4 regions of the Roseibium sp. SCP14 genome follow, and region 1 is predicted to be linked to each of the others. Evidence: riboswitches for the same ligand, from Rfam matches in the RefSeq annotation. Region 1 holds a riboswitch; each other region holds the start of a gene.
The links. Region 1 has a riboswitch for thiamine pyrophosphate ahead of ABLQ08_RS18190 (hydroxyethylthiazole kinase). Riboswitches for the same ligand answer to the same signal wherever they lie in the genome.
Positions count from the first base shown of each region.

Region 2: linked by a shared signal. The riboswitch ahead of thiB (thiamine ABC transporter substrate binding subunit) and the one ahead of ABLQ08_RS18190 (hydroxyethylthiazole kinase) in region 1 are both predicted to bind thiamine pyrophosphate.
Region 3: linked by a shared signal. The riboswitch ahead of ABLQ08_RS11545 (ABC transporter permease) and the one ahead of ABLQ08_RS18190 (hydroxyethylthiazole kinase) in region 1 are both predicted to bind thiamine pyrophosphate.
Region 4: linked by a shared signal. The riboswitch ahead of thiC (phosphomethylpyrimidine synthase ThiC) and the one ahead of ABLQ08_RS18190 (hydroxyethylthiazole kinase) in region 1 are both predicted to bind thiamine pyrophosphate.

Region 1 is NZ_JBDZYH010000004.1:253,475-261,376, forward strand. It holds gene ABLQ08_RS18165 (xanthine dehydrogenase family protein molybdopterin-binding subunit) at 1-1,450, shown strand, start outside; gene sbmA (peptide antibiotic transporter SbmA) at 1,573-2,586, opposite strand; gene ABLQ08_RS18175 (DMT family transporter) at 2,965-3,966, shown strand; gene ABLQ08_RS18180 (hypothetical protein) at 4,008-4,418, opposite strand; gene ABLQ08_RS18185 (Lrp/AsnC ligand binding domain-containing protein) at 4,466-4,702, opposite strand; TPP riboswitch at 4,839-4,949, shown strand; gene ABLQ08_RS18190 (hydroxyethylthiazole kinase) at 5,018-5,791, shown strand; gene thiD (bifunctional hydroxymethylpyrimidine kinase/phosphomethylpyrimidine kinase) at 5,824-6,630, shown strand; gene ABLQ08_RS18200 (TRAP transporter substrate-binding protein) at 6,632-7,744, shown strand.
Region 2 is NZ_JBDZYH010000001.1:1,310,233-1,318,134, forward strand. It holds gene ABLQ08_RS06005 (HD domain-containing protein) at 1-517, opposite strand, end outside; gene ABLQ08_RS06010 (LysR family transcriptional regulator) at 612-1,460, shown strand; gene groES (co-chaperone GroES) at 1,703-1,990, shown strand; gene groL (chaperonin GroEL) at 2,045-3,688, shown strand; TPP riboswitch at 3,940-4,047, shown strand; gene thiB (thiamine ABC transporter substrate binding subunit) at 4,080-5,060, shown strand; gene ABLQ08_RS06030 (thiamine/thiamine pyrophosphate ABC transporter permease ThiP) at 5,036-6,583, shown strand; gene ABLQ08_RS06035 (ATP-binding cassette domain-containing protein) at 6,570-7,262, shown strand; gene ABLQ08_RS06040 (DUF3995 domain-containing protein) at 7,332-7,787, opposite strand; gene ABLQ08_RS06045 (TetR/AcrR family transcriptional regulator) at 7,870-7,902, shown strand, end outside.
Region 3 is NZ_JBDZYH010000002.1:935,415-943,316, forward strand. It holds gene ABLQ08_RS11535 (CHASE2 domain-containing protein) at 1-829, shown strand, start outside; gene ABLQ08_RS11540 (ABC transporter substrate-binding protein) at 861-1,802, opposite strand; gene ABLQ08_RS11545 (ABC transporter permease) at 1,825-2,580, opposite strand; TPP riboswitch at 2,728-2,834, opposite strand; gene ABLQ08_RS11550 (hypothetical protein) at 2,911-4,656, opposite strand; gene ABLQ08_RS11555 (adenylosuccinate synthase) at 4,916-6,208, opposite strand; gene ABLQ08_RS11560 (MFS transporter) at 6,408-7,679, opposite strand; gene ABLQ08_RS11565 (DMT family transporter) at 7,848-7,902, shown strand, end outside.
Region 4 is NZ_JBDZYH010000001.1:2,909-10,810, forward strand. It holds gene ABLQ08_RS00015 (glycerophosphodiester phosphodiesterase family protein) at 1-344, opposite strand, end outside; gene ABLQ08_RS00020 (YceI family protein) at 783-1,367, shown strand; gene ABLQ08_RS00025 (cytochrome b) at 1,422-2,006, shown strand; gene ABLQ08_RS00030 (YceI family protein) at 2,031-2,588, shown strand; gene ABLQ08_RS00035 (fumarate hydratase) at 2,734-4,371, shown strand; TPP riboswitch at 4,492-4,612, shown strand; gene thiC (phosphomethylpyrimidine synthase ThiC) at 4,705-6,501, shown strand; gene ABLQ08_RS00045 (L,D-transpeptidase) at 6,907-7,500, shown strand; gene ABLQ08_RS00050 (TetR/AcrR family transcriptional regulator) at 7,608-7,902, opposite strand, start outside.

The sequences.
Region 1 (7,902 bases):
GGCGGGGGAGCGGATGGACCATTTCGTCACCGATGCTCATGGACGGGACAATCTCACACACGCGGAGCTGGCACTGGATGCAGACAGCAAGATCCTTGGTCTGAAGGTCCATGTGAAGGCGGCCATGGGCGCCTATCTGCACCAGTTCGGACCGTTCATACCCTGGGTCGGGGTTTCCATGTCCTCAGGTCTCTATGACATTCCGGCCGTGTTCGCGAAGGTCGAAGGGGTCTACATGCACACCGTTCCGACCGATGCCTTCCGTGGAGCCGGACGACCGGAGGCGGCTTATTTGATCGAGCGACTGATCGACAAGGCGGGCGAGGAGACAGGACTCGGACCCGTTGAAATTCGCAAGCGCAACTTCATTGCCAAGGAACAACTGCCTTATACGACGCAGACCGGCCGTCTCTATGATACCGGTGATTTTTCCGGACATTTGGACAAGGCCATGGAAGTCGCCGACTGGGTCGGGTTCAAGGCAAGACAGGATGAAAGTGCCAGGTCAGGCAAGTATCGCGGCATCGGCATAAGTTCCTACATCGAGTGCTGCGCGTTTCCCGGCAGCGAGGAAGCAACGCTGGAGCTGAGCGCGGAAGGCAACCTGACGCTGCTGATCGGTACGCAAACCAACGGCCAGGGACACGCGACTGCCTATAGCCAGGTTGTTGCGGAGAAATTTGGCGTTTCCATTGAGGATGTCGAGGTGATCCAGGGCGACACGGACTTGGTCCGCAAGGGCGGAGGAACCGGCGGTTCCCGTTCCATACCGCTTGGGCTGCCGTCGGTTCGCGATGCCAGCAACACGCTGGTGAAGAAGGTCAAGGAGCTGGCTGCAGACCGTCTGGAGGCCGGGGTCGAAGATCTGGAACTGGAAAGCGGAGTGGTCCGCGTGGTGGGAACAGACCAGCAGATCACCCTGGCGGAGATTGCGGCGGAAGCAGGTGAGACGCTGATGGCGCGAGAGGAGGTCAACCAGACGGAGGCGACCTATCCGAACGGAACTCATATCTGCGAAGTCGAGATCGATCCGGATACCGGTGATGTCGCGATCGAAAACTATGTCATCGTCGACGACTTCGGTGTCACTGTGAATCCGCTTCTGCTGGCAGGACAGGTTCACGGCGGAACGGCATCGGCGCTCAGTCAGGCTTTGTGCGAGCACACGGTCTACGATGAAGACGGCCAGTTGCTCACCGCTTCTCTGCTCGATTACCGGATGCTCCGGGCGGCCGATCTGCCGGATATTCATTTTGAGACGCGGAACGTGCCGTCCACCACCAACGCCATGGGCATCAAGGGGGCCGGGGAGGCTGGCACGATCGGTGGCTGCGCATCTGTGATGAACGCCATCCAGCACGCGCTGAAGGATGGGGCAGGTGTGCGAGAAATTGTCGACATGCCGGCAACACCCTTGCGGGTCTGGGAGGCGATCCAGTCCGCGAAATAGAATTGTCGGCAACGATGTTCCAAGCACGAAAAGGCGCCTGTAACAGGCGCCTTTTTTGTTCTCAGCTTATGAGAACCCAATCTGGCCTCTCGCCGCTCGCAACAGTCTGGAAATGGAAGTTCCTATTCTGCGGGCATGGGGCGTGGTTCACCGCCATTGCGCTCATATTCCCAGATATGTTCCTCGAAGGCGCGAAGCCGCTTGTAGACCGACATCAGCTCGATGATCGTTCCCCATGAGTTCACCAGGAACTGGAAGGAGTTTTCGACCTGGCTGAAAGCAGAGCTGATGCGGGTCAGAATGCCGTAGGTGATCGCGCCGCTAAGGATAGTTGGTGCAAGTACGATAAATGGAATTAGCACCGCCCCCTGCAGATAGACCCATCTCGCCACGTCGAAATAGAGATAGTGGAAGAAGAGCCGGAAATAGTTCTTTCTAACGTTGGCAAAAAGCGAATTTGCAGTATGTGGATCAGCACGCTCAGGATGGTCTTCACCATAGACGAGCTCTTTGCGGTAAGCCGCCTCGACCTTCTGGTTCTGAAACTCGAGACCTGGAAGTTTTATGCCAACCAAAGCCAGAAGAACTGTCCCGAAAGCCGCCGAAATGAGCGCTGCGAAAACAAGTGCACCGTCAACCTTCCCCAATAGTGGCAATTCGGTAATGTGTTCAGACAGTTGCCAAAGGATAGGGAGAAACGCGACGAGCGTCATGATAGAGCGCATGAAAGAAACGCCCAGGCTTTCCATAATTCTCGCAAATCGCATTGTGTCTTCTTGAACACGTTGCGCTGCACCCTCGATGTGGCGGACGGCGTGCCAGTGCGACATGTAATAGTTGTTCATGGCAGTGCGCCAGCGGAAGATGAAATGCTTGATAAAGAACTCCAGCAACACGGCAACGGTTATCAGAACCGTGGCGATTTCAGCGAAATCTAGAATGCCCTGCCAATAGTCTTTTGATTCAACGCTGCCTGGTGTTTGGAGCGCCTTTTGTATCAGGTCGAAAAAAGTGCCGTACCATTCGTTGATCCTTACCGACTGTTGAACCTTGAACCAGGTCACACTCAGGATCAACGCAGAACCCACCCAGGCCCAAAGGAACCAGCGGCGGCTTAAAAAATATGAACGGAACATTGCAAGTCGTCTCTCGAATCGGAGTTTTCCAAGATTATAAGTAGCTAGTGCACCTGAGGGAGAATACCGAGAGGTATTGAGGCAGTTGTGAAGAGATTTTAGGACCCAATCTTCCTCACGCATGTCTTCCCACATGGGTGCCATGCAAGCAAAAAACGGCAAAACTGCGCCGCGATCAATTGCAATATTCTGCACATGGCGTGATACTGGCGGCTCCAACCAATCAAACTCCCGCCCAACTCCACTCCTATTTCGGCTTGGACTTTGTATTTTTCGGCTGCTCTTTTCAGCCGCGGGTGGTCTTTCAGTGGCTCCTCTCGATCCTTCGGACCGGCGCGTCAGGGGAGTGGAACTTTGCGCCGGCCCCGGATGACATTCATGGCGTTCACCAGCCTCAAATCCCGTTTTGCCGGTCCAGCCGCACCCGCAGGTATGACACGTCAGGCTCCACTGCTCGGCATCTCTTTGAAGCTGGCCTCGACGCTCACGTTTTTCGTCATGGCAACCGCGCTGAAGATCGCTGCGGAGACCGTGCCGATCGGACAACTGGTGTTCGCGCGAAACTTCTTCGGACTGTTTCCGGTTCTCTTGATGGTCGCCTTGCGCGGCGAGCTTGGCCTGGCGTTCAAGACCCGCAACCCAAAGGGGCATCTGACACGGGCGACCGTCGGCCTTTCGGCCATGGTCTGCTCGTTCACCGCGCTTTATCTGCTGCCGCTTCCGGATGCGACCGCCATCGGCTTTGCGACGCCGCTGATCGTGGTCGTGCTTGCGTTCTTTCTTCTTGGCGAACAGGTCAGGATCTATCGCTGGAGCGCCGTTGGGGTAGGGTTCCTGGGAATTCTGGTGGTGCTGTCACCCCATCTCGGCGAAGGGCAGCTGGACAGTACCGCAACGCTCGGTGCGCTTGCTGGGGCGCTGGGAGCAGGGTTCGCGGCTCTTGCGATGATCACCGTCCGCAAATTGTGTGAAACCGAGCGTACCTCCACCATCGTGACCTGGTTTGCAGGTGCGTCCACGGTGCTTTCGCTACTCACGCTGCCGCTCGGATATGTTCTACCGGGACACACTTGGGTAGTCCCGGATCTTTCAACGGCAGGCCTGCTGGTTCTGATCGGACTTGCCGGAGGCGTCGGCCAGATTCTCTTGACACAGAGCTATCGGTTTGCCGATGCCTCTACCATCGCCCCGTTTGACTATGTCAACATGCTGTGGGCGATCCTGGTCGGCTGGCTGGTGTTTTCCGAAATCCCCGTGCCGGAAGTGGTGATCGGTGCCCTGATCGTCATCGCCGCCGGGGTGTTCGTCATCTACCGCGAACATCGGCTCGGCCTCGACCGCACCAAGGCGCGCCGTGCGTCTTCGCCGTCGAAATCATGACAATGAGAAGCTTTCGGGTCAGGAAAGGCGAAAGTGGCTTTCTAGGGCTTATAGTGGAAGGTCTCGACAGCGCTCTTGGAGCCGTCGGGAAAGACCAGCTGCACGCTGATTGAGTTTGTCGAGCCTGCGGGCAATTCAATATACGGTTTTTCCTTCAGAACCGCATTGGGGTTGTCCGGATCGCATGCGTCCAGTTCCCACATCTGGTCCAGAGGGCCATCATTCAGACCGTAAAAGACATAGTCGATCCCGCACTTCCAGGCTTCCAGATGGGTGAAGTAGATCAGCTGCTGTCCTTCCCAGTCGCGAAAGGAAACCCAGCTTGCCTTGGTCACGTCCAGTATCTGCTTGATCTGTTCAGGCGGCATGCCTTGCGCATTTGCCGTTGGAGGCGGAGCAAGTGAAAAGACACCCAGGCCGATGACAAAGGCGGAAACTTTCAAAAAATGCATGCTGACCTCCAATGGCTCCGGATGCGGGGAGAGCGTCAGGCGAAAAACTAGAAAGCCTTGAACGTAATGATCGTCTTGGTGTCCTGAATACCGTCGATCGGGTGGACCTTTTCATTGACGAAATGTCCGATATCGGCATCGTCATCGACATAAAACTTCACCAGAAGATCATAATCGCCACTGGTGGAATAGACTTCCGAGGCAATTTCCGCGTCGGCGATCGCGTTGGCAACCTGATAGGTCTTGCCCAACTGGCATTTGATCATAACGAAAAACGGGGTCATGCGATGCTCCGGAAAAGAAAACGTTGCGGAATGATGCCCATGGACATCGCCTATCTGTTGTCCGCAGTCAATCACTGATGCAGCCTGCGACCATTGTACAGTCTTGCAATGACGGGTTCGCCTTGTTAGCAGTGCAGATATCTCATGGGGGTGCCCGGCGATTCTGGATCGGGCTGAGAGGCGGAAGGCCAACTCCTTGAACCTGATCCGGGTGATGCCGGCGGAGGGATTTGAGATGCAGATTGCCAGGGCATTCACAGCTCTCCCTCTTGAACAGTATTCCGGTTTGCAGCCGGAGCCTTTCGGAGGAGATGCATGAACCTGTCCATCGCTGCTTCCACACAGAACCTGTCGGCGGAAACCGTCTTTGACCTGTTGATGAGGGTTCGGCAGAAGTCGCCCCGTATTCACGCGATCACGAATGCTGTTGCGCAAACCTTCACGGCCAACACCTTGCTGGCGCTTGGCGCCGTTCCGTCGATGACGATCGCCAAAGAGGAAGTCGCCGGTTTCGCTGAAAGCGCGGATGCTCTTCTCGTCAATCTAGGGACACTGGACGAAAGCCGCCGGGAAGCCATTCCGGTTGCCATCAAGGCTGCGAAGGCGGCGGGGCGTCCTGTCAGTATCGACCCGGTCTTCGTGAACCGGTCTCCGGTGCGTTGCGCGTTCGCAAAGGAGTTGATGGACTTCCAGCCGGACCTGTTGCGCCTGAACGAGGCGGAAATGACTGCACTTTTTCCGCAAAGGTCCGACGCCGATGCGGTGATATCGGCCGGTACCGTGCTGGCTGTGACGGGCGTTGAAGACAAGATTGAAAGCCAGGGTGAGGATTTTCGCCTGCGCAACGGTCATCCTCTCATGGCCCGCGTAACCGCCACCGGATGTGCCGGTGGCGCCGTGCTGGCAGCCTTTGCCTGTGTGGAGACGGACACCGCTCTGGCTGCGGCCTGTGGACTGTCGGTCTTCAATATAGCCGGAGAACTGGCCGCGAGCCGCGCGGGAGGTCCGGGAAGCCTGGTGCCGGAACTTCTCGACGCCCTTTACTCAATCACGGCGAACGATATCGAAATGCGGCTGAAAACGGCCTGATTTCCTTTTCTCATTCAAGAATGGAGAGACACATGACCGCCATCGCGGTGACCATAGCAGGATCCGATTCCGGTGGCGGGGCCGGGGTCCAGGCCGATCTCAAGTCGTTTTCGGCAAATGGCGTCTACGGTGCCAGTGTGCTGACCGCCCTGACGGCGCAAAACACTCTCGGGGTGAGTGCCATTCATGACGTCCCGCCCGCTTTCGTACGTGCCCAGATGGATGCGGTCTATTCGGATCTGAAAGTCAACGCTACCAAGATCGGCATGCTTTCAAGCGTCGAGATCATTGAGGCCGTTGCCGGTGGATTGGAGGCGCTCGACACCGGACCCGTGGTGCTTGACCCCGTGATGGTGGCGGCGTCCGGCGACCCGTTGCTGGTCGACAGCGCCGTATCGAGCCTGATCTCCGTCCTCGTGCCGCTCGCTGATGTCATCACACCAAACCTTCACGAAGCTGCCCGGATGCTGGAGACCGAAATTGCGGCCAATGAGACCGAGATGCTCTCGCAGGCAGAGAATCTCCTGAGGCTCGGGTGCAAGTCCGTCCTGCTCAAGGGAGGGCACGGAACAGGTGAAGAAAGCGCTGACCTGTTCTTCGATGCGGTCGGCAATGCCATCTGGTTGCATGCGGAGCGCATCCAGACGAACAACACACATGGAACCGGGTGCACGCTTTCATCGGCAATCGCAGCGGAGCTCGCCAAGGGCAGCGATCTGGAAGGCGCAACGAGAGCTGCCAAGAAATACATCCATGCTGCCATTTCGGCGGCTGACCAGCTCGAGATTGGAGCCGGTCACGGCCCCGTCCATCATTTCTATCGCTTCTGGAGCATGTGACATGTCAGAAAAATCTCACCTGTCAAAAAATATGATCAATCGGCGGTCGTTACTCGGGAGTTCTGTTGCCGTCGGTTCCGCAGCACTCGCAGCTCCGGCGATCGCCGAAGAAAAGGCCACGATAGAGTGGAAAATGGTGACATCCTGGCCAAAGAACCTGCCCGGGCCTGGAGTAACCGCTCAGCGGATTGTCGATCAGGTCGCCAGAATGTCCGGTGGCCGTTTCCAGATACGGCTTTATTCAGCCGGGGAATTGGTTCCCGCGCTTGAGGTTTTCGATACGGTTGCAGCCGGCACGGCTCAGATGGCGCACACTGCGTCCTTCTTCTGGCAAGGCAAGATACCCGCCTCGGTCTATTTCACCGCAATTCCCTTCGGTCTGCTGCCGCATGAACATATCAGCTGGATTGAGCAGGGTGGCGGGCAGGCTCTCTGGGACGAGCTTTACGCGCCCTTCGGCCTGAAGCCCGTTATGGCTGGAAACACCGGTGTTCAAATGGGTGGCTGGTACAAGAAGCACATCAATGGTCTTGATGACCTGAAAGGTCTGAAGATCCGCATGCCGGGACTTGGAGGCGAGGTCATGCGCCGGCTAGGGGCAACGCCCGTCAGCCTGCCTCCCGGCGAACTGTTCCAGGCGCTTCAAAGCGGTGTTCTGGATGCCACAGAGTTTCTGGGGCCCTGGTCGGACCGGGCCATGGGTTTTCAAAAGGTCGCCAAAAACTACTATTCTCCTGGTTTCCATGAACCCAATGGCACCGGTGAAGCGATATTCAATCAGGTTGCACTTGATGGATTGCCGGAAGAGTTGCGGGCCATTGTCCTGGAAGCCTGCAGAGCAGAAAACGGACGAGCCCTGGCGGAGAGCGATTGGGAAAATGCAGGCAGCCTGCAGCTTCTTCAGGAAGAAGATGGTGTGACCGTCAAACCTTATCCGGACGAGGTGCTGAACGCATTGCGCGAGACTACAGCTATCGTACTTGCCGAAACGGGTGAGCGGGATCCACTCAGCAAACGGATTTATGAAAGCCACATGGCTGCCAGGCAGCGCCTTGCTCCTTGGAGCGACGTTGCCATGCGCCGTTTCATGGCTGCCCGTGACGGCAGCAGCTGACAGTGTCCGCCGCGGTGCCTGTCACCGCGGCAATCGCTCAGTGCGGAAGGGCTCTTTTCCCTGATTTTTGGAAGAGCGTTGCCCACTCTGTTCGTGGAACGCCGATGAAAGGCAGTTCAGTGAGTGCCGTGAAACGACTTTACGGACCCGGAAAGTCA
Region 2 (7,902 bases), on a different contig from region 1:
CGAAGAACTCCAGCGGCTTTGTAGGATAATCGGGATCAAAAGCCTTCTGGTCGTATTCGTGACAGAAGTACCTGCAGTCTTCCCAGTAGGGACTGTCCCGGTATTTCTCCCGAGCATGACGGTCGCCGCCAAGAAAGTGATTGTAATAATACCCCTGGAAAACACAGTGGTGTGTCAGGATCCAGTGGCACTTCTCACTGACATACGGTTTCATCATCGCAGCAGCCAGTTCGCCGTGATTGTAGGGGGACAGGATATCTCCGACATCGTGCACAAGAGCCGCCACGACGATCTCTTCCTCGGCGCCATCTTCATAGGCACGGGTCGCTGCCTGAAGGCTGTGTTGGTAGCGGTTTACCGGATAAGGCGTCCAGTCTTCATCCAGCGATCGGATTGCTTCCAGAATGCGATCGGGTAGCGCCGCATTGTAAGCGTCTTCGTAATCCATGACCGCGAGGAAATCTTCCTTGCTCGCGTTTTCGAAGCTGGTCCAAGTCGGTTGATGCTTGTTGTCCATTGCGTCCTCCCTGTGAAAGGCGGGAACATACTTGTCACCAACTGGAATGAAAAATGAATTGATTGCATCGGTGTGATGTGAAAAACCTTTCGGCATGCAAATTGAAGCAATTGAAGCCTTTCTTGCCGTCCTTGAGACCGGCGGCTTTCACGCGGCGGCCCGCAGGCTTGGTGTCACCCAGACAACAGTCAGCGCCCGGGTTCGCTCGCTGGAAGATGCCGTCGGCAAGCGAGTGTTCGAACGCGGCGGCGGCGGGACGGTTCTTTCGGAGTTCGGCCAGGAGTTCCGTCCATTCGCCGAGGAAATGATTTCACTCTGGCAAATCGCCTCTACGGAACTTGCCAACCGGGTGTCAAACCGGATCTCGCTGAGGATCGGCGCGCAACTCAGCATCTGGGATCCGCTTCTTGTCGACCTTACGATCCATCTGGAGAAAACATACGGCAAGCTGGTTTTCGCGCTGAATTTCGATCACATCACGGATGTGAGCGAAGCGGTCGCAAGCCACATGCTGGACGTTGCCCTCACCCATGAGAAGCCTACAGAGCCGAAGGTTTCCTTTCTGGAACTTCCTCCAGAGAAGCTGGTCTGCGTCGAGGTGCAGGCTACCGAGGCATTCCCGGGCGATCCGCTCTTCATCAATCTGGATCTCGGGAGACAATATCAGCATCATGTCGAAGCCGTTACCGACCCGTCTTTCAAGCAAAATCTTTTCCTGGGCAATTGCCTTATGGGCCTTCGCTACTTGTTGAAACGCGGCGGACGCGGTCTCTTCCCGTATTTCCTTCTGGAAGAATACCTGGCCAGCGGTCAATTGCGACTGATCGGGAAAGACATCTATCCGCTTCCATGCTATCTGGTCCACCGGTCGGATTCCCCATCCGCGGATCAGCTGTCTGAGGTAGAATCCTGCCTTGCTGCCCTGAGAGCGAAAACGGGTTAATTTCGCCCTAACATCGCCGTATTTACCAAGCTAGAGACGACAAGCGTTCGCAGACATTAAATTCTCCTCATAAAGCATTGACAACCAGAGCACGGCTACATAAATCGATGGCGCTGTTAGCACTCGCCTTGAGGGAGTGCTAAGAAGCTGCGGGAGGGATCTCTCCCGTGCAAGTCAACCCATTTATCATGTCTCGCGCGCTGCCAATTGCGTGGGGCGCGCTCATGAGAGGAAACAGTCTTATGGCATTTCGTCCACTGCACGACCGTGTCGTAGTTCGCCGCGTCGACTCTGAAGAGAAGACCGCCGGTGGCATCATCATTCCGGACACCGCTAAGGAAAAGCCGCAGGAAGGCGAGATCATCGCTGTCGGCACCGGCGCTCGCAAAGACAACGGCGAGATCGTAGCTCTCGACGTCAAAGCAGGCGACCGCGTCCTGTTCGGCAAGTGGTCCGGCACCGAAGTCAAAATCGACGGTGAAGACCTCCTGATCATGAAGGAATCCGACATCATGGGCGTGATCGCTTAAATCAGCGAACCGCTTCTGATCTCAACATCATTCCAATTTAAGTGAGACGACTACATGTCTGCTAAAGAAGTAAAATTCTCCTCCGACGCCCGTGAGCGCATGCTCAAAGGCGTGGACACCCTCGCAAACGCTGTCAAGGTAACCCTCGGCCCGAAAGGCCGTAACGTTGTTCTCGACAAGGCCTTCGGCGCACCGCGCATCACCAAGGACGGTGTTTCCGTTGCCAAGGAAATCGAACTGGAAGACAAGTTCGAAAACATGGGCGCCCAGATGGTGCGCGAAGTGGCTTCCAAGACCAACGACATCGCTGGCGACGGCACCACCACTGCTACCGTTCTGGCTCAGGCTATCGTCAAGGAAGGCGCAAAAGCTGTTGCTGCCGGCATGAACCCGATGGACCTGAAGCGCGGCGTTGATCTTGCTGCTGCTGAAGCTGTGAAGTCTCTGGAAGCTGCTTCCAAGACCATCACCACTTCTGAAGAAGTTGCTCAGGTCGGCACCATTTCCGCTAACGGCGACGAGCAGGTCGGCAAAGACATTGCCGAAGCCATGCAGAAAGTCGGCAACGAAGGCGTGATCACCGTCGAAGAAGCCAAGTCTCTGGAAACCGAGCTGGAAGTCGTTGAAGGCATGCAGTTCGACCGCGGCTACCTGTCTCCGTACTTCGTCACCAACGCTGACAAGATGCTTGCTGACCTGGAAAAGCCGTTCATCCTGCTGCACGAGAAGAAACTCTCCAACCTGCAGGCTATGCTGCCGATCCTGGAATCTGTCGTTCAGTCTTCCCGTCCGCTGCTCATCATCGCTGAAGATGTTGAAGGCGAAGCACTGGCAACTCTCGTTGTCAACAAGCTGCGCGGCGGCCTGAAAATCGCTGCTGTCAAGGCTCCGGGCTTCGGCGATCGCCGTAAGGCAATGCTCGAAGACATCGCTATCCTGACCGGCGGCACTGTGATCTCTGAAGATCTCGGCATCAAGCTGGAAAACGTGACCCTCGACATGCTCGGCACCGCTGAGAAGGTGTCCATCACCAAGGAAACCACCACCATTGTTGACGGTGCCGGTTCCAAGGAAGACATCGACGGCCGCGTTGGTCAGATCAAGGCTCAGATCGAAGAAACCACTTCCGATTACGACCGCGAGAAGCTCCAGGAGCGCCTGGCCAAGCTCGCTGGCGGTGTTGCAGTTATCCGCGTTGGCGGTGCGACCGAAATCGAAGTGAAAGAGAAAAAAGACCGCGTTGACGATGCTCTGAACGCAACCCGTGCTGCCGTTGAAGAAGGCATCGTACCGGGTGGCGGCACCGCTCTGCTGCGTGCGAAGAAAGCTGTCTCCGCTCTGTCTTCCGACAACTCCGACATCGAAGCCGGCATCAAGATCGTTCTGCGCGCTCTGGAAGCTCCGATCCGTCAGATCGTCGAAAACGCTGGCGTCGAAGGCTCCATCGTTGTTGGCAAGATCCAGGAAAACGACGACGACACCTTCGGCTTCAACGCTCAGACCGAAGACTTCGTCAACATGATCGAAGCCGGCATCATCGACCCGACCAAAGTTGTTCGTACTGCTCTGCAGGACGCAGCTTCCGTCGCTGGTCTGCTGATCACCACCGAAGCCATGGTTGCTGAGCTGCCGAAGAAAGAAGCAGCACCGGCAATGCCGGGTGGCGACATGGGCGGTATGGGCGGCATGGGCTTCTAAGAAGTCCAAAGCTCAAAGCTTTACGGAAAGGGCGGTCTTCGGACCGCCCTTTTTGCGTTTGCAGCCACCCGTCACTTCAGTCTGTGCCGAATTGCGGCACCAGGGGTGGCATGGGCTTTCAATGAGGATTGATCGAATGCACCTGCGTTCGCCCGAGAAACCTTCATCGGATGCACTGGTGTAAGGCCATCACAATCTTTATCCAGCTAACCGTAATCCTGTTGTGCTCAGACGCATTTCCAGATAATCACGGCCTTACCTCGGGGTGCGTGAGGAATTCGCGCTGAGATGCCGTTCTGGCAAACCCGTTGAACCTGAACCGGCTAGAACCGGCGGAGGGAAAGGTAGCGGTTTCATCCATCCTTGCCCTCTCGCCGCAATGGAGGATGACATGAAACATCTGCTCTTTGCTGCGGGACTATTGTGCGCAACATCGGCGATTGCCGCCGACAAACCCCAGCTGACCGTCTACACTTATGACAGCTTCGTTTCCGACTGGGGCCCCGGCCCGCAGGTGAAGGAAGCTTTCGAAGCCGTCTGCAATTGCGAGCTGAACCTCGTCGGCATCGAAGATGGCGCAGCTCTTCTGTCGCGCATCCGGCTGGAGGGGGAGAATTCCGACGCGGATATCGTGCTTGGTCTGGACACCAACCTGATTGCCGCTGCAAAGGAAACCGGCCTCTTCGCGCCCCATTCCGTACGCACCGAATATGCGCTGCCGATTGAGTGGAACGACGAAACCTTCGTGCCTTACGACTGGGGTTACTTCGCTTTCGTGCACAACAAGGACGCCGAGGCACCCGGCAACTTCCGCGAACTGGCAGAGAGCGATACCAAGATCCTCATTCAGGATCCACGCTCGTCGACACCGGGACTGGGCCTTCTGCTGTGGGTCAAGGCAGTTTATGGCGACGAAGCTTCGGCAATCTGGGAAGGTCTTTCGGACAATATCGTCACTGTCACCAAGGGCTGGTCGGAAGCATATGGACTGTTTCTCGAAGGGGAAGCGGACATGGTGCTCAGCTACACCACCTCACCGGCCTATCACCTGATTGCCGAAGACGACGCCAGCAAGGCTGCTGCCGCCTTTGACGAAGGTCACTACATGCAGGTCGAAGTTGCTGCGAAAATGGCGGGCACGGATCAGCCGGAACTGGCCGATCAGTTTCTGGAGTTCATGACTTCCGACGTGTTCCAATCCATCATTCCGACCACGAACTGGATGTATCCTGCAATTACTCCGGAGGGCGGACTGCCAAAAGGCTTCGAAACCCTGCACACTCCGGAAAAATCCCTACTCTTGGGCGCTGATGAAGCCGCCAAAGTGCGGGAAGAAGCGTTGGCGGAATGGCTGGGCGCACTCAGCCAGTAAATCCGTTCCCGGGGATCGCGTCGGCGGCTGTCGTCGCCGCGCTGATTCTGGGCACGCTGGCCGCAATTGCGCTGCGCGCTGAAGCCGGGCAAGGATTTGGTCCGGCTGACTGGGCAGCGCTGCGCTTTACGCTTACGCAGGCGGTGCTTTCCGCCCTGATCAGCGCCGGATTGGCAATCCCGGTTGCCCGTGCGCTGGCAAGGCGGCGGTTTCCGGGCCGAAGCGTGTTGATCGCCCTTCTCGGGGCTCCCTTCATCCTTCCCGTCATCGTGGCCATAATCGGCCTCCTCCAGGTCTTCGGACGCGCGGGGTGGATTTCCGACGCGTTTGGCCTCTTCGGCCTGCCACCTATCCGCATTTACGGATTGCATGGCGTTGTCCTTGCGCATGTCTTTTTTAATCTGCCTTTGGCCACTCGCCTGATTCTGCAAGGCTGGCAGGAGGTTCCTTCGGAACGATTTCGTCTCGCGGCCCAGTTGGGTTGTGACGAGCGTTCAATGTTCCGGCTGATCGAGTTGCCGATGCTGGCGCGGATCCTTCCCGGCGTTCTGGCTGTGATTTTTGCCATTTGCCTGACGAGCTTTGCAGTTGCGCTAACCCTGGGCGGCGGCCCCCGTGCCACGACGATCGAACTGGCGATCTATCAGGCCTTCACGTATGACTTCGACCTCAGCCGGGCAGCGATGCTGTCGGCGCTGCAGCTGGTCCTGACAACGGCAGCAGCATACGCCGCACTCAAACTCTCGCGGGGGGACGGCTTTGGTGCCGGACTTGACCGGGCCATTCGCCGCTGGGATGGCGGGAAGCCGATTGTCGACACGATTTGGATCGCGATTGCCTCAGTCTTTCTTCTTCTGCCGCTGATGTCGGTGGTGATCTCTGGCCTTGTCGGCCTTGCCTCGTTACCGGTGGTCGTGGTTCAGGCAGCAATGACCTCGCTGGCGGTAGCAGCCCTGAGCACTTTTGTCCTGTTGTTGATGGCACTTCCCATGGCGGCGACCATCGCTACCGGGCGATACGGCTTCGTGGACGTCAGCGGTATCCTCGGGCTTGCCGCCTCGCCGTTGGTCATCGGCACTGGTTTGTTCATTGTGCTTCGGCCTCTGGTCGATCCGACCTCACTTGCTCTGCCCGTCACTGCGCTGGTGAATGCGGTGATGGCGCTGCCTTTCGCCCTTCGTATCCTTGTCCCGGCTGCCCGCGATGTCGTCCAGCGGCATGGCCGGTTGGCTCTTTCTCTCAACATGGAAGGCAGAGTGTTCTTTTCCCGAATACTGATCCCCCGCATGCGCCCCCAGATCGGTTTTGCCGCCGGGTTGGCTGCTGCTCTTTCAATGGGCGATCTCGGCGTCATAACCTTTTTTGCAAATGCCGAGACTGCAACTTTGCCGCTGCAGATTTACCGACTGATGGGGGCTTACCAGATGCAGGCGGCTGCCGGCGGTGCATTGCTGCTTCTCGTGTTATCAATGACGGTTTTCTGGCTCCTGGATCGCGGAGGACGTTGGCATGCTGAAGCTTGACGAATGCAGTATTGCCAATGGCGGTTTCACCCTGAATGCCGACTTTGTGATTGAGGCCGGGAGCCGTGTCGCGATCATTGGCCCTTCGGGAGCAGGCAAATCGACACTGCTGGAAACGATTGCCGGTTTCCGTGACCTCACTCGCGGCCAAGTCCTTTGGAAACAGATAGATCTCACATCCCTTTCCCCGGGCAAGCGTCCGATTGCCATGCTCTTTCAGGATGGGAATCTTTTCCCTCATCTGACAGCAGAACAGAATGTCGCGCTTGGACTACGGCCCAACGGAAAACTGTCCAAGGACGAGCGGAACCAGGTGCAGGCCGCCCTGGCACGCGTCGGTCTGCACGGCATGGCGACACGCAAACCTTCGGAGCTTTCCGGCGGGCAGCAAAGCCGTGCGGCTCTTGCCCGCGTTCTGGTGCAGAAGCGGGAACTGTTATTGCTGGACGAGCCCTTTGCCGCCCTGGGTCCTGCCCTGAAGACTGAAATGCTGGATCTGGTTTCAGACCTTGCACTCGAAACCGGCACGACGCTCTTGATGGTTAGTCATGCTCCCGAAGATGCGCGCCGGATTGCGGATCAGACGGTGCTGGTCGCCGAGGGCATCGCGCACGCGCCTGTGCCGACTTCCGAGCTGTTCGAAAGTCCACCTCCGGCCTTGCGCGAATACCTGGGTTGAAATTCGTTTTACGGTCAGAACGTGATGACGCGAATTTGCGAACCGTCTCACAGAAACAAGTCGGCTCCCTCAGGAAAACACCAGGAACATGAAACCTGCCCCCAAAACCAGGCACAGTGGCGCGTAATATCGCCTGTCCAGCGTTCTGAAAGGCTCTTCGGCCTGCATGTGGGCGAAATATGGCGTATAGCTCAAAATTCCTCTTCCCAAAAAGATCAACCCAATACCGGCTAGCGACAAACTCAACATTGTCGGAAGCAGTCCGGACGGCAAAACTGTCGCGACCGGATAGGTCAGAATACCTGCAGACAGAAGCGGCAAGATTGCAGCAATCGCAATAAGTCCAGCGACCACAACGGTTAAAGTCCTGCCGGGCATTTGCCTCATGCCCTTTGCCCCGACCACCATACGCACAAGGGTTGCTTCGTCCCGCGCCGGCCAAAGTCCTCCAAAGCCCCAATAGAGATGCAAAGCCGAAATCCCGGCCAAAACAAGAAAGAGAACACTTGCAACTGACGTGACCACTTGAACCTCCGATCAAAACCATACGGCACCGTATGTTGACTTGCTTGCGCCTGTCAATACGCCACCGTATGGTCGCAAAATCATGCAGGAACAAAAGACACGCTTGACGTCACAA
Region 3 (7,902 bases), on a different contig from region 1:
GCAACTTGAACAATCGCCCGACCAGCTGACGCTTGGCGGAGAAATTCGCCCGATGACAATCCTGTTCATGGACATCCGCGGTTTCACTCCCATTTCCGAGCAACTTACACCGGAAGAGCTTGTCAGTTTCCTGAACACTCTGCTGTCGCCTCTCTCAGATTCGATCCAGGTCGAAGGGGGAACGATCGACAAATACATCGGTGACAGCATCATGGCGTTCTGGAATGCCCCGCTCTCCGTTCCCGATCATGCTGCCAGAGCCTGCCGGGCAGGTCTGACAATGCTGAAGGTAGTCGACAAGCTGAATGACAAGGATGCATTCGGCTTCAGGGCCAGAAACCTCAAAACGCAGTTGGTGAGGATCGGCATCGGCCTGAACAGCGGCGAAGTCTGCGTCGGCAACATGGGTTCCGCGCGCCGCTTCAATTATTCGGTCATCGGCGACGCGGTGAACATCGCCTCACGTATCGAATCCAGCTGCAAGGCAATCGGCGCGGAACTTCTTGTCTCAGAGGAAACCCGCAACGAAGCGCCGGATTTTGCATTCCTGGAGGCGGGAGAAATTCCGCTCAAGGGCAAGAGCGAACCGGTAAAGCTCTATGCGTTGCTCGGTGACAGGGCATTGAAAAACTCGAAGGAATTCAAGGAGCTGGCAACGACGCACGAGCGCTTGATGGCAGCATTGAAAGAAGGCCGGCTAGAGGATGCCGAAAAAGCACTCGAGACCGCGCAGATCCTGGCACCGTCCCTGATGGATTTCTACGGGCGCTTCGAGGATATCCTGTTCGATATGAAAGCAGCGCAAAACGAAAACAGCGCCGCACAATGACGGCGCCGCTTTCTTGGTTGCGATCGACGTATCAGCGAATTTCAACTGCGTAGGTTTCGACCGGAACAACCTTGCTGATCAGCCCGGCTTCCGCCATGAACTCTGCAAACCGCTGGTAGCGGCCCGTGTCGAGCGCTGAGGGCCGTTTGGCAAAGCGCGGCAGCGTATCAGCCCAGGCACGCTTGTTGAGCTCGTCATTCAGGTTCGGATAAGCCTCGATAAACGCATTCCAGGCCTCGTCCGGATGGTTGGTCAAGAAGATCGTCGCCGCCTCGATGGCAGCCATGAATTTCACGAACCGAGGATCATCAATCTTGTCCTTGTTCACGACATAGATAAGCTCATCGAAAATCGGCACGCCGTTTTCTTCCGGGTAGAAGGCCTTGCCTTCCTTGCCTTCAATTTCAATCTGGGTCAGTTCGAAGTTGCGATAGGCACCGATCACCGCATCCACCTGTCCGGACATGAGCGATGGCGACAGCGCAAAGTTGACGTTGATCAGCTCGACGTCATCCATAGTCAGGTCAACCGAATGCAGCATCTGCCCAAGCATCGCATCTTCAAAGCCGGAGACCGAAAACCCGACCGTCTTGCCTTTCAGATCTTTCAACTCCTTGATCGGCCCATCTTTCAGCACGATGAGCGAGTTGAGCGGCGTTTCGACCAGAGTACCGATACGGGAGACAGGCAGCCCCTCTTCGATGTGGGCGTGAAGCGTCGGCTGGTAGGAAATCGCGATATCACCCTGACCGGCAGCCACTAGTTTCGGCGGCATAGCCGGATCGGCGGGTTCAATCAGTTCAACTTCGAGCCCCTCGGCCTCGAAGAAACCCATGGTCTGGGCGGTAATGACAGGAGCATGATCAGGGTTGGTGAACCAGTCCAGCAGAACTGTCAGTTTTTCCGCAGCCTGAACCGGAGCACTGGCCAGGAGGCCCGCGGCGACAGTCAGGGACAGGAGTGTCTTTTTCATTCAATCCTCCAGGGTTCGGCAGTCAGTCTTCGACCTGCCAGGGAACAAGAATTCGGGTGAAGTATTCGACGGCGTAGCGCATCGCGAGCACCATCAGGGCCAGCAGAATGACAGCCGCGAAAAGCAGGTCAGCGTTCCCACGGGCATTGGCTTGAAGCATGATGAAGGCAAGGCCGCCCTTTGCTCCCGCCCATTCACCGACCACCGCGCCAATGGGCGCGAAAACGGCAGCGACGCGAATGCCGGAAGCAAATGCGGGCAAAGCGGCGGGAAGTCGGAACAGCAGCAGCTCACGGTGGCGCGGTACCCGGTAAAGACGGGCAAGGTCCACAAGACCGGTATCCAGCCGCCGTAAGCCGTCATATACGGTCGAGGTTACGGTAAAAAAGATCACCAGGATCGCCATTACGATCTTGGAGGACAAACCGAACCCCATCCAAAGCACCAGAATAGGCGCAATGGCGAAGACCGGCAGGGCCTGGGTCACGAGAATGGTTGGCATCACCACACGCCCAGCAAGCGGAAACAGCCAGATGGAGATCGCCAGCAATGCGCCGCTCAAGACGCCAAGAGAGAAGCCCAGCACCGTCTCCAAGGCGGTAATGCCGGCGTGGTACAGCAGGAAGTCCGCATATTGCGGAAATGCCCGCAATACCACGAGCGGACCGGGAAGCATGAAGGTCGGTGGCTGGAAAACGGCAACCAGCAGCGCCCAGACACCAAGCACTGAAATCGCGCCAAGCAAAAACCTGCCGATGGTGGATACAAACGCCTTCACGACATCGCTCCGTTCGGAGCCGGAGCTTCGGCGGTATTCAGATCGGCAGGCAGGTTCTGCACATACAGGAACCGCTGCCGCAGCAGGCAAAAAAGCATAGGATCTCCCGTCTTCGGACACGCCGAAAATGACAATGGAGATCCGGGAATTGGCTAAGGATTCCGTCCCTTCGCCGGCATGACCCGGATCAGGTTCTAAGGGTTCGGCTCAACGCCATCTCAGTTCCGGTAACCGGAACACCCCTCGGACCGAGGCGGAACATGCCTTGCCTGAACGAAAAAGGCAAGCTGTAGTTTTGCTTGATAATCGTGCAGAAGCGAAGACTGACGCTTAGCCGGCCTGCCAGGCGGAAATCGCCTTTTCGACCGCGTCAGCGCCTGCGGTTCCCTTTTCAAGAGTCAGGATACCGCGCTTGCCGTTTTCATAAAGCATCGGAATATCGATCCAGCCGCGTTCACGCAGCAGCGCAAGATTTCGTTCCTGTTCGTTCGGCAAACTTGAAAGCGCGATCCAGAAGAAACCGGGAGAAACCTTCACCGAAGCGCCGATCAGGGCATCTCCACGGGCTTCTTCCGTGGGCTTCATCACCAGACCGGGAACATTCACGACATCGCCTGCGGCAAAGCTCTCCGGAAACTCATACCTGATTTCAACAAGGTGGCTTGCCGGCAAGGATGTATCGTCGTTGGGCTTGATCCGGATATCGACTTTCACATCCCTTTCAGGGATCTCGATAGACGCATTCAGGACAGCCTGCGACTTGCCGTCGAGATTGGTTTCTTCCTCGATGTTCCAGACAACGGCTCCTTGAGCAGCTGTGCCGGCACCACCAGCTTCTTCTCCTTCTTCATAGAGAATGGAGCGCTGGACACCGCTATCGGCCTCTGCCGCCGGAGCGCCTGGCGACGTTTCTTCCGGCGCAATCGCAGCGAGGTTTCCTTCAGGTACAGCTGAAGGCGCCTCAACTCCCGCACCAGGTGTCGCCGTAACAGGTCCATTGTCGGCACCCGAAACAATCGCAGGCTGAGATGGCTCGGACTGAGACGGTTCGGGCTGCAAAGCCTGCGGATTGATTGTCGTCGTCGTTACTGTTCGCGCATCCGGCGCGATGAGGTCGTCATCATCCAGCAGCCGGTCGGTGTTTTTCGCTGTATCGTCAGCGGCCTCAGCCGTTTCAGCCGGAGTTTCATCCGTAGCCGGAGTGGTGGATGCTATTGCCGTTTCTTCCGGTTCCGATTGCGTTTCCGGCTGAACAACGGCTTGTTGATCGTCTGAAGACAGGAAGAAATAGGCACCGCCGCCAACAACCAGAAGCGCAATCACGGCAGCGATCGCGATCGGCAACGTCCTGTTTGAAGAAGACTTTTCCCGCAGCGCATCAGACGCGCTCGGCCTTTGTCGTTTGGTTCGTGCGGGCTTTTCAACCGGCACCTCACTTGCCTTTGGTGCTGCGGTTTCGGCTTCAGCTTCGGGCTTGGCGGGCGTGTCAGTTACCGGAGCGGGTTCGAAGATCCCATCGTCATCAGGCGCCTGTGGCTCGAAGACGGGCTCTTGCCGTGCCGGCCCATCATCTGCCGGCGTGCTTTCCACCACAGGTTCAGCTGCATCCTTGGCGTTCTGGACAGCCATATTCGCCGCGGTTCCTAGCGTCTCGGCTTCCGAAAGCGTTTCCTTGAGCGGTGAAGGTACGTTTTCTTCTTCCGCAACACCTTCTTGCGTGGCCGGAGCAGGCTCCTGAACCTGGACAGGTTCTTCCTGTGGTTCTTCCGGCTGTTCCTCGGGCTCAGTGTCAGTGACTTGAGGCTCGGGAGCTTGCGGCGCCGGTGGTTCCACCGTAGGCGCAGCGGGGCTTAGTCCAAGGCTTTCACGGGCAGCCTCTGCCTCGACCTTCCGGATTGCCTCTTCCAGACGCAGCTGTTCCGCTGTGATTTCCGAAGGTGACAGCGGCGGCTCATAGGCTTTGAGCTGATTGACAATGGCGTTTCGTGCCCGGCTGTACACGCTTCTGCGGGCAGCACCGTTGCTTTCGGGCAAGGACGCGATCGTTTTCTTCAGAATAGAATAGTAATCAGCCATCTTCCTGCCTACCGGCCAACTGCTGGGATCTCATTTGCTGGCCCAAGATTTCAAAACGTTCTCAAGCTTATAGCAAGTTTTTTCAGGCCAATGCCAATTCTTCAAAAATGCCTGGCCGACACCGACCCTAACAGTAGTGTTTTCCTAACATGGATTCTTCAATCAACACGCAAATGTGTGATTCCGAATCCCGGTGGGCGCATTGTGATTCGCAACGCGCCCAGCTGTTTCACAATTTGAGACCTTTAAGCGGCAGATCTCAATCCTGGAAAGGATTCTGCACAAGAATTGTGTCGTCCCGCTCCGGGCTGGTCGACAACAATGCAACCGGTGCACCGATCAGTTCTTCGACGTGACGCACATACTTGATCGCCTGTGCCGGGAGGTCAGCCCATGTCCGCGCCCCTTCGGTGGACTCCTTCCAGCCTGGCAGAGATTCATAAATCGGAACAACCCGTTCCTGCGCCCCCTGAGAGGCCGGCAGGTAGTCGATACGTTCACCGTCCAGCTCGTATCCGATGCAGATCTTGATTTCATCAAGACCGTCCAGAACATCAAGCTTCGTCAGGGCGATGCCGTTGATGCCGGACGTGCAGACAGTCTGGCGAACAAGAACAGCGTCGAACCAGCCGCAGCGGCGGCGGCGGCCTGTCACGGTTCCGAATTCATGACCGCGCGTTCCCAGGAATTCACCGACCTCGTTTTCCTGTTCGGTCGGGAACGGTCCTTCTCCAACGCGGGTGGTGTAGGCCTTGGTGATGCCGAGCACATAGTCGACGGAACCCGGGCCAAGGCCACAGCCTGTTGCGGCCTGACCTGCAACCGTATTGGAAGACGTCACGAACGGATAGGTACCGTGGTCGATATCCAGAAGAGCGCCCTGGGCACCTTCGAACAGGATCCGCTTGCCCTGACGGCGCATATCGTCCAGCAGATACCAGACCTTGTCCATATAAGGCAGAACCTTGTCGGCAACACTCGCGAGCTCGTCATAGATCGCCTGTGCCGAAATTTCTTCCTGACCCAGACCACGGCGCAGCGCGTTGTGATGCGTCAGCAGACGGTCGATCTTTGCCGGCAGGGTGGTCAGGTTCTTCAGATCCATAAGCCGGATGGCGCGCCGGCCGACCTTGTCTTCGTAAGCCGGACCGATCCCGCGCTTGGTGGTTCCTATGCGCGTACCCGTATTGGAATTTTCGCGCAATGCATCGAGTTCGCGGTGCAAGGACAGAATGAGCGTGGCGTTTTCCGCAACGCGCAGCGTTTCCGGTGTAACGACAACGCCCTGATTTCCGAGACGCTCGACCTCTTCGGCCAGAGCATGCGGATCCAGCACGACGCCGTTGCCGATAACAGACAACTTGCCCTCACGCGCAACGCCTGACGGCAGGAGAGAAAGCTTATAGCTGATGCCGTCAATTACCAGCGTATGTCCAGCGTTGTGTCCGCCCTGGAACCTTACGATGACATCGGCTTGTTCCGACAACCAGTCGACAATCTTGCCTTTGCCTTCGTCACCCCACTGCGAACCGACAACTACCACATTCGCCATCTAGTCTTTGCTCTCCTGAAAGCAGCTTTCCCGCACCCTATGGCCTGGCCCCGGGTGCTAACACGACAAGCCCCGGCAACCTGACCGGGGCAAACGGCGCGGACTATAGACAGGTTTCCCTGTGCTTGCGAGTCTCCGCGGGGAATTAATGGCCCCTTAACGCACTTTTTTAAGGAGCTTTATACTTCTGTATTGGGCGTTATTTGGGCGACGGCCCCTCATCGCCCGTCTTTTCTCCGCGCGCGAGCCTGTAAATCATCGGAGACGTGCGCAACAGCCAGACAAAACGGCGGCGCTGATCGGCCGGAACGGCCTCACGGCGCGACATGCGAACGATGATGAACAGGACCAGAGCCAGATGAAGCGTTGCGGTGTAGACGAAAAATGCCGCGGGCCCGAAGATCCCCATCAACAGGGACGCGATGAATGGGCCGATCATTGCGCCGCTCCCGAATGCCAGCATCAAGCCGGCGGCAACATCGACAAACTGTCCGGGTTCGGCATGATCGTTGGCATGCGCAGCCGAGAGTGAATAAAGCGGCAGGGCAAAACCGCCGAACAGGAAGACACCGAGAAACAATTCAGACTGGGTCATCGACCGGGCAATGAAGAGACAGGCCAGCCCGGCACCAACGGTAAAACCGATCAGAACAAGGCGGCGGTCCAGCCTGTCGGAAATCCATCCCGCCGGATACTGAAAAATCGCACCTGCAAGCACCCAGATCGCGATGAAGGCCGCCACCGTTTCCAATCCGAGCCCGATGGATTCGGCATAGATTGGACCAACCATGCGGAATGCGCCATTGGTAAGCCCGATGGTGAAAATTCCGACCATGGCCACCGGTGAAACCCGCCAGAGCATCATCGGATTGATGACCTTCGCCTGGGGTATTGAAGGGTTCCCTTCGCGGGCCAGGGAGATCGGCACGACTGCAAAGCAGAACAGGACGGCAAGCACCATCAGAATATCCGACCCGGATGCTCCGAAAGCCGGCAACATGAACTGACCGCCCATGACGGCCGCCAGGTCCACGATCCTGTAGACGGACAGAATGCGTCCGCGCGACGTATTTGATGCAATAGAGTTCAGCCAGCTTTCCAGCACCATGACCGTGCCGCAGGATCCGACACCGCTCACAAATCTGGCAACCATCCAAGGCCAGCCCGCCGGCGTGAACGCAATCGCCATGATTGCGATCGCACTGATGGAAGCCAGTGCGGCAAATACCCGGATATGACCAGCCCTCGCGATCAGAAACGGCGTCAAAACGACACCGGCGATCAGACCGGCAAAGTAGAGCGATCCGAGCAGACCAATGCTTGCATCCGGCAGTCCTTCCGCTCTTGCGCGAACCGCAATCATGGTCATGGCAAGACCATTTGCCCCAAGCAGGCAGGCGGCCGTGATCAGCAATGGAGAAAGACGCGCGGTCAGGGACCTGCTTTGTACGGATTGACCAGTTTCAGACATGGAGGCTTTCTTTCCGGACAGCCGGATACGACTTTAAATCCCTTACCCTTAATTGCCGCTTCGAACCAGCAGTTTCCTGAAACCCACGCCCTGATCGGTTTTCGGGTGTCTCCGGTATTTCTGGCGTGCTAGTCGATCCCTACTACCGTAACGAAGAGAGTTGGATCGATGCCGCTGAGAAACTGGATCATGCTGATTGTGCTCGGCACAATCTGGGGAGGAG
Region 4 (7,902 bases), on a different contig from region 1:
TCGCCCTCCTTGATCTCGACATAGGTTCCGATCCGGCCCTTGCATGTGTCCAGAAAAGTGTCGAAGCGCGGCACCTTCTGCCCGGCAAATTCCGGGCCGAACCAACTGCCGGCATCAAGCCGGTCTATCTCAGAGGATGTCATATCGGCGAACCGTCCGGTGCCGTCCGTCGTTCGATCGACGGTCTCGTCGTGCATGACGTAGAGCACGCCGTCCTTTGAGGGCCTCACGTCGAACTCGACCACATCCGCCCCAAGGTCGATGGCCTTTTCAAGTGCGGCCAGTGTGTTTTCCGGCGCGGCAAGGCACGCCCCCCGGTGACACACTATGACTGCCTGTTTCACGATTGATTCTCCTTCATCTCCAGACAATGCCTGGAGTCATGTTTGGCTGAGGGCGCCCGGGACCTGAGGGAAACTGTTCAAACAAATGCACGCGATTGGTGATGGATTGATGACACAACAATTTTCTTCGACATTTCAGCGCCTTGCCACTCCACAAAACAACCTGCAGAAAAGTAAGCTACTCAACTGGAATTGATTCTTCAGTTACCCGGCCTTCAGTTTACCCTCGGCCGGTACGGAATGTGCACCCATTAAGGGTGGACAGGCAAATGTCTGACTTCAATGACGGAAATGCGTGAGAACCGGCCGTGGCGACGAGTGTGGAATTGTTCATCCTGCACGAACAGACAGTCAAATAGCGCTCGCGTATTTTTTACATATATCTGGCTGGCAGCGTTCATGAGCGAACGCTCCCGAAACAGTCAAAGAGGTTTGATCATGATCCGTTTTGCAGCTTCTGCGCTTGCATTGTCTCTCCTGGCCGGAACCGCCGTTGCCGAACCTGTCGCTTATGATTTCGACAAGTCTCACGCCAATTTGTCCTTTACCTACAATCACCTTGGGTATTCCACCACGGATGGCCGTTTCGGCGACTGGGAAGGAAACCTTCTGATCGACAAGGACACGCCGTCCAATTCCTCTATCGAGTTCAGCATCGACATCGACAGCCTCGACACTTTCTGGGCGGATCGCGACACACACCTGAAGAGCGCAGACTTCTTCGACGCTGCAAAGTTTCCGAAAGCAACCTTCAAAAGCACCAAGGTTGAGCAAACCGGTGAGAACCAGCTGGAAGTTACCGGCGACATGACCATTCGGGACATCACCAAGCCGGTCACGTTGCAGGTTCAGGTGACCGCGATGGGTGAACATCCAATGGCCAAAAAAGAAGCGGCCGGTTTTGCCGTCACCACCGTCCTGAAACGGTCAGATTTCGGCATGGACAAGTACGTTCCCTACGTCAGCGATGAAGTGAACGTGACTTTCCACGCAGAAGCGCTTACCGCTGCTCAGACCAACTAAAGAGATCATTGCGGAAGCCGGTTTCGACCGGCTTCCCCTTTCCAGGGAACAGACATGCTGCGCAATACATCGACAGGGTATGGGCAAATAGCCATCTTCTTCCATTGGACGATGGCCCTCCTGATCATCGGCATGCTCGCATTCGGTCTTTATCTGACCACGCTGCCGCAAACCGACCCTGCGACTTTCCAGTTGTTCCAGCTGCACAAGTCCATCGGGTTTGTCGTTTTGACGCTCGGAGTGCTGCGGTTGGTCTGGCGACTGTTCAATCCGTCGCCAAAACTGCCCGAGGGCATGCACCCGCTGGAAAAAATCGGAGCACATCTGGGTCACGTCGGTCTCTATGCACTGATATTCGCGATGCCGATCACCGGTTGGTTCATGGTTTCAGCGTCTCCCTGGGGCATTCCGACAATTCTGTTCAATGTGCAACCCGTGCCTCACCTGCCGGTTCCCGAAATGCTGGGGTCCAAGGAACAGGCAGAGAGCTTCTTCAAACTATTGCATCAGTATGGTGCCTACCTTCTGATTGCGCTGATCGTCGTGCATGTCGCGGCAGCGCTCAAGCATCATTTCATTGCCCGGGATGACACGCTGAAGCGCATGGTATCCACGGCACCTGCAAAAAACGACACCTGATAGATAGCTTTAGGAAAACACTACATGGCTCTGAAAAAACTAGTATTTGTACTCCCCATTTTAGCCGTTTCGACTTTCTCCAATTCTGCGTTCGCCGAAACCTGGACTGTCGACCCTGCGCAGAGCACGCTTGGTTTTGAGGTCAATCAGGCAGGCAACACGCTTGCAGGTACCTTTGCCACCTGGACCGCGAACATCGACTTCGATCCGAACGCACCGGAAGCTGCGAAAATTTCCGCCGAAATCAATCCGGCAAGCGCCACGACCGGCAATCCGCAATTCGATGGCACGCTGCCTGGCCAGGAATGGTTCGATGTAGACGGGTTCCCGGCCGCCGAATTCAAGGCTGACAGTGTTTCGCTGGTTGAAGGCAACAGCTACCGCGCCAGCGGCACCGTAACCATCAAGGGCGTTGCCCATCCGGTGGAACTGGATTTCACGCTGCAGATTGACGGCGACACGGCGAAGGCCGAAGGCAAGGCAATCCTCAACCGCCTGGATTACAAGCTCGGTGCAGGTGTGGGCACTGATACGGTGGGCGATATCGTGACAGTTACCCTGGATCTGACCGCCACGCGGTAATCCGGCAAACCTGGGGTCCGACCAATTGGGCAGGCCACGGCACTTGGCGTCCGTGGCCTTTTTGCCGTATGAGAACACCACTCATTGCTCCAGCGCAGCCGGTTCGCGCTCGAACCGGCAGAAGCCAGATCAGGAAAGCTGTCCCATGAACGCTCCCGTCACCCCTCCCGACTATCAGCACAGCGCTCTTTTCCCGCAAAGCCAAGACGAAACGACGTATCGCAAGCTGACATCCGATTATGTCAGAACAGAAGAGTTCAACGGCGAAGACGTCCTGATGGTGGAACCGGAAGGGTTGCGCCTGCTTGCCGAGGAAGCCTTCAAGGACATCAACCACTACCTGCGTCCGGGCCACCTGGAACAACTGAAGAAAATTCTGGACGATCCGGAAGCAACCGAGAACGACAAGTTTGTCGCATTCGATCTTCTCAAGAACGCCAATATCGCCTCGCATGGCGTCCTGCCCATGTGTCAGGACACCGGCACAGCCATCATCATGGGCAAGAAGGGCCGCCGTGTCTGGACTGACGGGTCGGATGAAGCGGCGCTCGGAGAAGGTGCACGCGATGCGTACTTCAGGAAAAACCTCCGATACTCCCAACTTGCGCCGCTTTCCATGTTCGAGGAAAAAAACACCAAGAACAACATGCCCGCGCAGATCGAGCTCTATGCGGAAGGCGAAGACGCCTACAAGTTCCTGTTCATGGCAAAGGGCGGTGGTTCGGCCAACAAGACTTTTCTCTTCCAGGGAACACCGTCTCTGCTCACCCATGACCGGCTGGTTGAATTCCTGAAGGAAAAGATCCTGACGCTCGGCACTGCGGCCTGTCCGCCCTATCACCTGGCCATCGTTGTCGGCGGCACGTCGGCCGAGCTGAACCTGAAGACTGCCAAACTGGCATCCGCGCGGTACCTGGACAACCTTCCGACGGAGGGATCCGAGCTCGGCCATGCCTTCCGCGATACCGAGCTGGAACAGGAAATACACAAGCTTACACAGGCAACAGGTGTCGGCGCACAGTTCGGCGGCAAGTATTTCTGTCACGATGTGCGTGTCATTCGCCTACCGCGCCACGGAGCCTCGCTGCCGATCGGCCTTGCCGTTTCCTGTTCCGCCGATCGTCAGGCTGTCGGCAAGATCACCAAGGACGGGATCTTCCTGGAACAGCTTGAGATGCATCCGGAAAAGTACCTTCCGGAAGTGACCGACGATCACCTTTCCGACAATGTGGTGAAGATAGACCTGACCAAGCCTATGCCGGAAATCCTTGGAGAACTCTCCAAGCATCCGATCAAGACGCGCCTGTCCTTGTCCGGTCCGCTGATCGTGGCGCGCGACCTGGCCCATTCCAAGCTGCGTGACCGCCTGGAAGCCGGAGAGCCACTGCCCGATTACATCAAGGATCATCCCGTCTACTATGCCGGACCGGCCAAGACACCGGAAGGCATGCCGTCCGGCTCCTTCGGACCGACAACGGCTGGGCGAATGGATGCCTATGTCGATCAGTTCCAGGCAGCCGGTGGCTCCATGGTCATGCTGGCCAAAGGCAATCGCTCGGCGCAGGTCCGCCGCGCCTGTCAGGCTCATGGCGGCTTTTATCTCGGCTCCATCGGCGGCCCGGCCGCCCGTCTTGCCCAGGACTGTATCAAGAAGGTCGAAGTGGTCGAATTCGAGGAACTGGGCATGGAAGCCGTCTGGAGGATCGAGGTCGAGGACTTCCCGGCCTTCATCGTGGTCGATGACAAGGGCAACGACTTCTTCAAGGAGCTCAACCTGAGCTGAGCCCCTCCAAAATCCGCAAGACACGCAGGCAGCCATTCGGCTGCCTGTTTTTTTGCCGTGACTGGACTCATTGATCGCCGCATCAGGTGATTGACAGAATCGTTCTTCAGCCAATACGCTCCGGCCTTGCAGGGGAGCCCCGCTAAGGGGGCTGAGAGGTGGACATCGCGCGAGCGGAGTGAAGCGACCCTTTGAACCTGACCCAGGTGATACTGGCGTAGGAAGCATTCAGAGCGGGCCGCTTTCCGGTCGACCTTTCATGGTCAACAGCTCCCCTTTCCTGCAAAAGCATGACGACGGGTCTTTCTGAGCAAACAGCGCTAGGAGAGAACCTTGACCACTCCCTCAGTTGACATCACCACCGGCTGTCTGCCGGCCTCCCGGAAGATTTACGTTTCCGGGCAATATCATTCCGATATCCGCGTTCCGATGCGAGAGATCGGCCTGCATCCGACCGCTGGAGAGCCGCCGGTCACGGTTTACGACACGTCCGGCCCTTACACCGATCCGGAGGCGACCATCGATATTGCCGCCGGTCTTTCCAAAACACGCCGCGACTGGATCTTGAAGCGAGGCGATGTCGAGGAATATGACGGCCGCACCATTCAACCCGCCGATAACGGCTTCGTATCGGCAGAAAGGCTCGTGCCTGAGTTTCCGAACACTTCGCAGCCCTTGCGCGCCAAGGATGGCCGCCCGGTCACCCAGCTCGCTTATGCCCGAGCCGGGATCGTAACCCCGGAAATGGAATACATCGCCATCCGGGAAAACCAGAAACGCAAGGCGGCAACCGGGCGGGACGGAAACGACTGGGGCGCAAACATTCCCGACCTGGTCACACCGGAATTTGTGCGCGACGAAGTGGCCGCCGGTCGCGCGATCATTCCGGCAAACATCAATCACCCGGAAAGCGAGCCGATGATCATCGGCCGGAATTTTCTGGTGAAGGTCAACGCCAACATGGGCACGTCTGCCGTCACCTCCTCCATGGCGGAAGAAGTCGACAAGATGGTGTGGGCAATCCGCTGGGGTGCGGACACCGTGATGGACCTATCGACGGGCAGAAACATTCACAACACCCGCGAATGGATCATTCGCAATTCACCGGTTCCGATCGGCACCGTCCCGATCTACCAAGCGCTTGAAAAAGTCGGTGGTGTCGCCGAGGACCTCACCTGGGAAATCTTCCGCGACACCCTGATCGAACAGGCAGAGCAAGGTGTCGACTATTTCACGATCCACGCAGGCGTGCGGCTTCACATGGTGCCGATGACAGCGAACCGGGTGACCGGAATTGTCAGCCGTGGCGGCTCGATCATGGCCAAGTGGTGCCTGCATCACCACAAGGAGAGCTTTCTCTACGAGCATTTCGCCGAAATCTGCGACATCTGCCGCACTTACGACGTCTCCTTCAGCCTCGGCGACGGCCTTCGCCCCGGCTCCATCGCCGATGCGAATGACAAGGCGCAGTTCGCCGAGCTCGAAACCCTGGGTGAACTCACCAGGATCGCCTGGGACAAGGACTGTCAGGTCATGATTGAAGGTCCAGGCCACGTCGCCATGCACAAGATCAAGGAGAACATGGACAAGCAACTGGAGTGCTGTGACGAGGCGCCGTTCTATACGCTCGGACCGCTCACGACGGACATCGCGCCGGGCTACGACCACATAACGTCCGGCATCGGCGCGGCAATGATCGGCTGGTTCGGTTGTGCGATGCTGTGCTACGTCACTCCCAAGGAACACCTGGGCCTGCCTGATCGCGACGATGTCAAAACCGGAGTGATCACATACAAGATCGCCGCGCACGCAGCCGACCTAGCCAAGGGTCTTCCCGGTGCTCAGGCACGCGATGATGCGCTTTCTCGCGCCCGGTTCGAGTTCCGGTGGGAAGACCAATTCAATCTGTCCCTAGACCCTGACACGGCACGTGACTTTCACGATCAGACATTGCCGAAGGAAGCCCACAAGGTTGCGCATTTCTGCTCCATGTGCGGACCGAAATTCTGTTCAATGCGGATCAGCCACGACATCCGCGCCGAGGCCCAGAAAACAGGCATGGCCGAGATGGCAATGAAGTATCGCGAGGGGGGAGACCTTTACATGCCGATCACTGATCAGAACACCTGACCAAGGCATCCGCCGGAGGCTGAACTCTCCAGCCCCCGGCGTCACAGTCCGGAATCACACAGTCTGCGCTGGTCCGAGAGCCCCCAAAGCGGCTTCCTTTGCACATTTTTCTGCAGAGAATTTCAAAAATTCCGCTGATAGGTTCAAAATCAACACTCAACCGGAACATCGGTATTAATATCAGCACGTTTGACGAGATTTGTCAGGACAACGAACTGCTCGAGCATAATTTCGTTGCAATTTCAGCAGATTTGAACGACCTCAAGCGAACTCACATCAACGTGAGATTCCTTTCACGCCCATTTTGGGTCATGATTGTTAACAGTGCGGCAAGGACATTCTCCTAACGTAACCTTCGATTTGAAGCGCGCCATTTGTGGGCTGGGCGCTGATGGGGGAAAAAAGATGAAGACTTTTTTATATGCAATGATTGCTGTCATAGCCGGAGCGCTGATGCTTCCAGCCGACGCTTCCGCGCGGGCCGGCTTCTTCGACCACAGCACGAACACATGGGTAACACCCAAATACCATCCGGGCGGCAAATCGCCGATCAAGCGGAAAAAGGTACGCTACAGCGGCCCTTACAAGCCGGGCACGATCGTCGTTAACACGTCCGAGCGTCGTCTCTACCACGTTCTGCCGGGTGGAAAAGCGATGAAATACGGTGTCGGTGTCGGCAAAGACGGCTTCCAGTGGGCCGGGACGCACCGCATTACCCGCAAGGCGGAATGGCCGAGCTGGACTCCTCCGGCACAGATGCGCGCTCGTGAGCGCAGGAAGGGCCGTATTCTTCCTGCCTACATGCCGGGTGGCCCGCGCAACCCGATGGGAGCTCGCGCCCTTTATATCGGCTCCACCCTGTACCGCATTCACGGCACGATCGAACCATGGACGATCGGCTCGGAAGTTTCTTCCGGCTGCATCCGCCTTGCCAACGAAGACATCATCCATCTTTATGAGAATGTTTCAGTCGGTTCGAAGATCGTCGTAACGCGTTGATCTCAAATTTCATTATTCAAAAGCCGGGCAATTTGGCCCGGCTTTTTTAATGCCGTCCGCAAGTCAAACCTGAGGCGTAGCACGGCTTCAACAGATCCTTGGCTAAGTCAGCTTCCAAACTGGGCAGCAATGAGGGTCTCCGCCGACAACTTCGCAGCTCCTGCAGGATCCGGGTCAAAACCCATATGAGCTGCCACAATCGCCCCCTCCTTCAAAAGAAGCAACTGACGCGCAAGCAAATCCGGATCGGCCGCTCCTGCCTCCTCAGCCAACGTTTTGAGGGCCGTCTTGAGCAGCCTCTTGTGTTCGGCGGACTGGATGTAAGCCGGGCTCTCAGGATCCTGAAATTCCGCAGAGGCCTTGATGAACATGCAGCCCTTGAAGTCAGTTTCTTCAAACCAC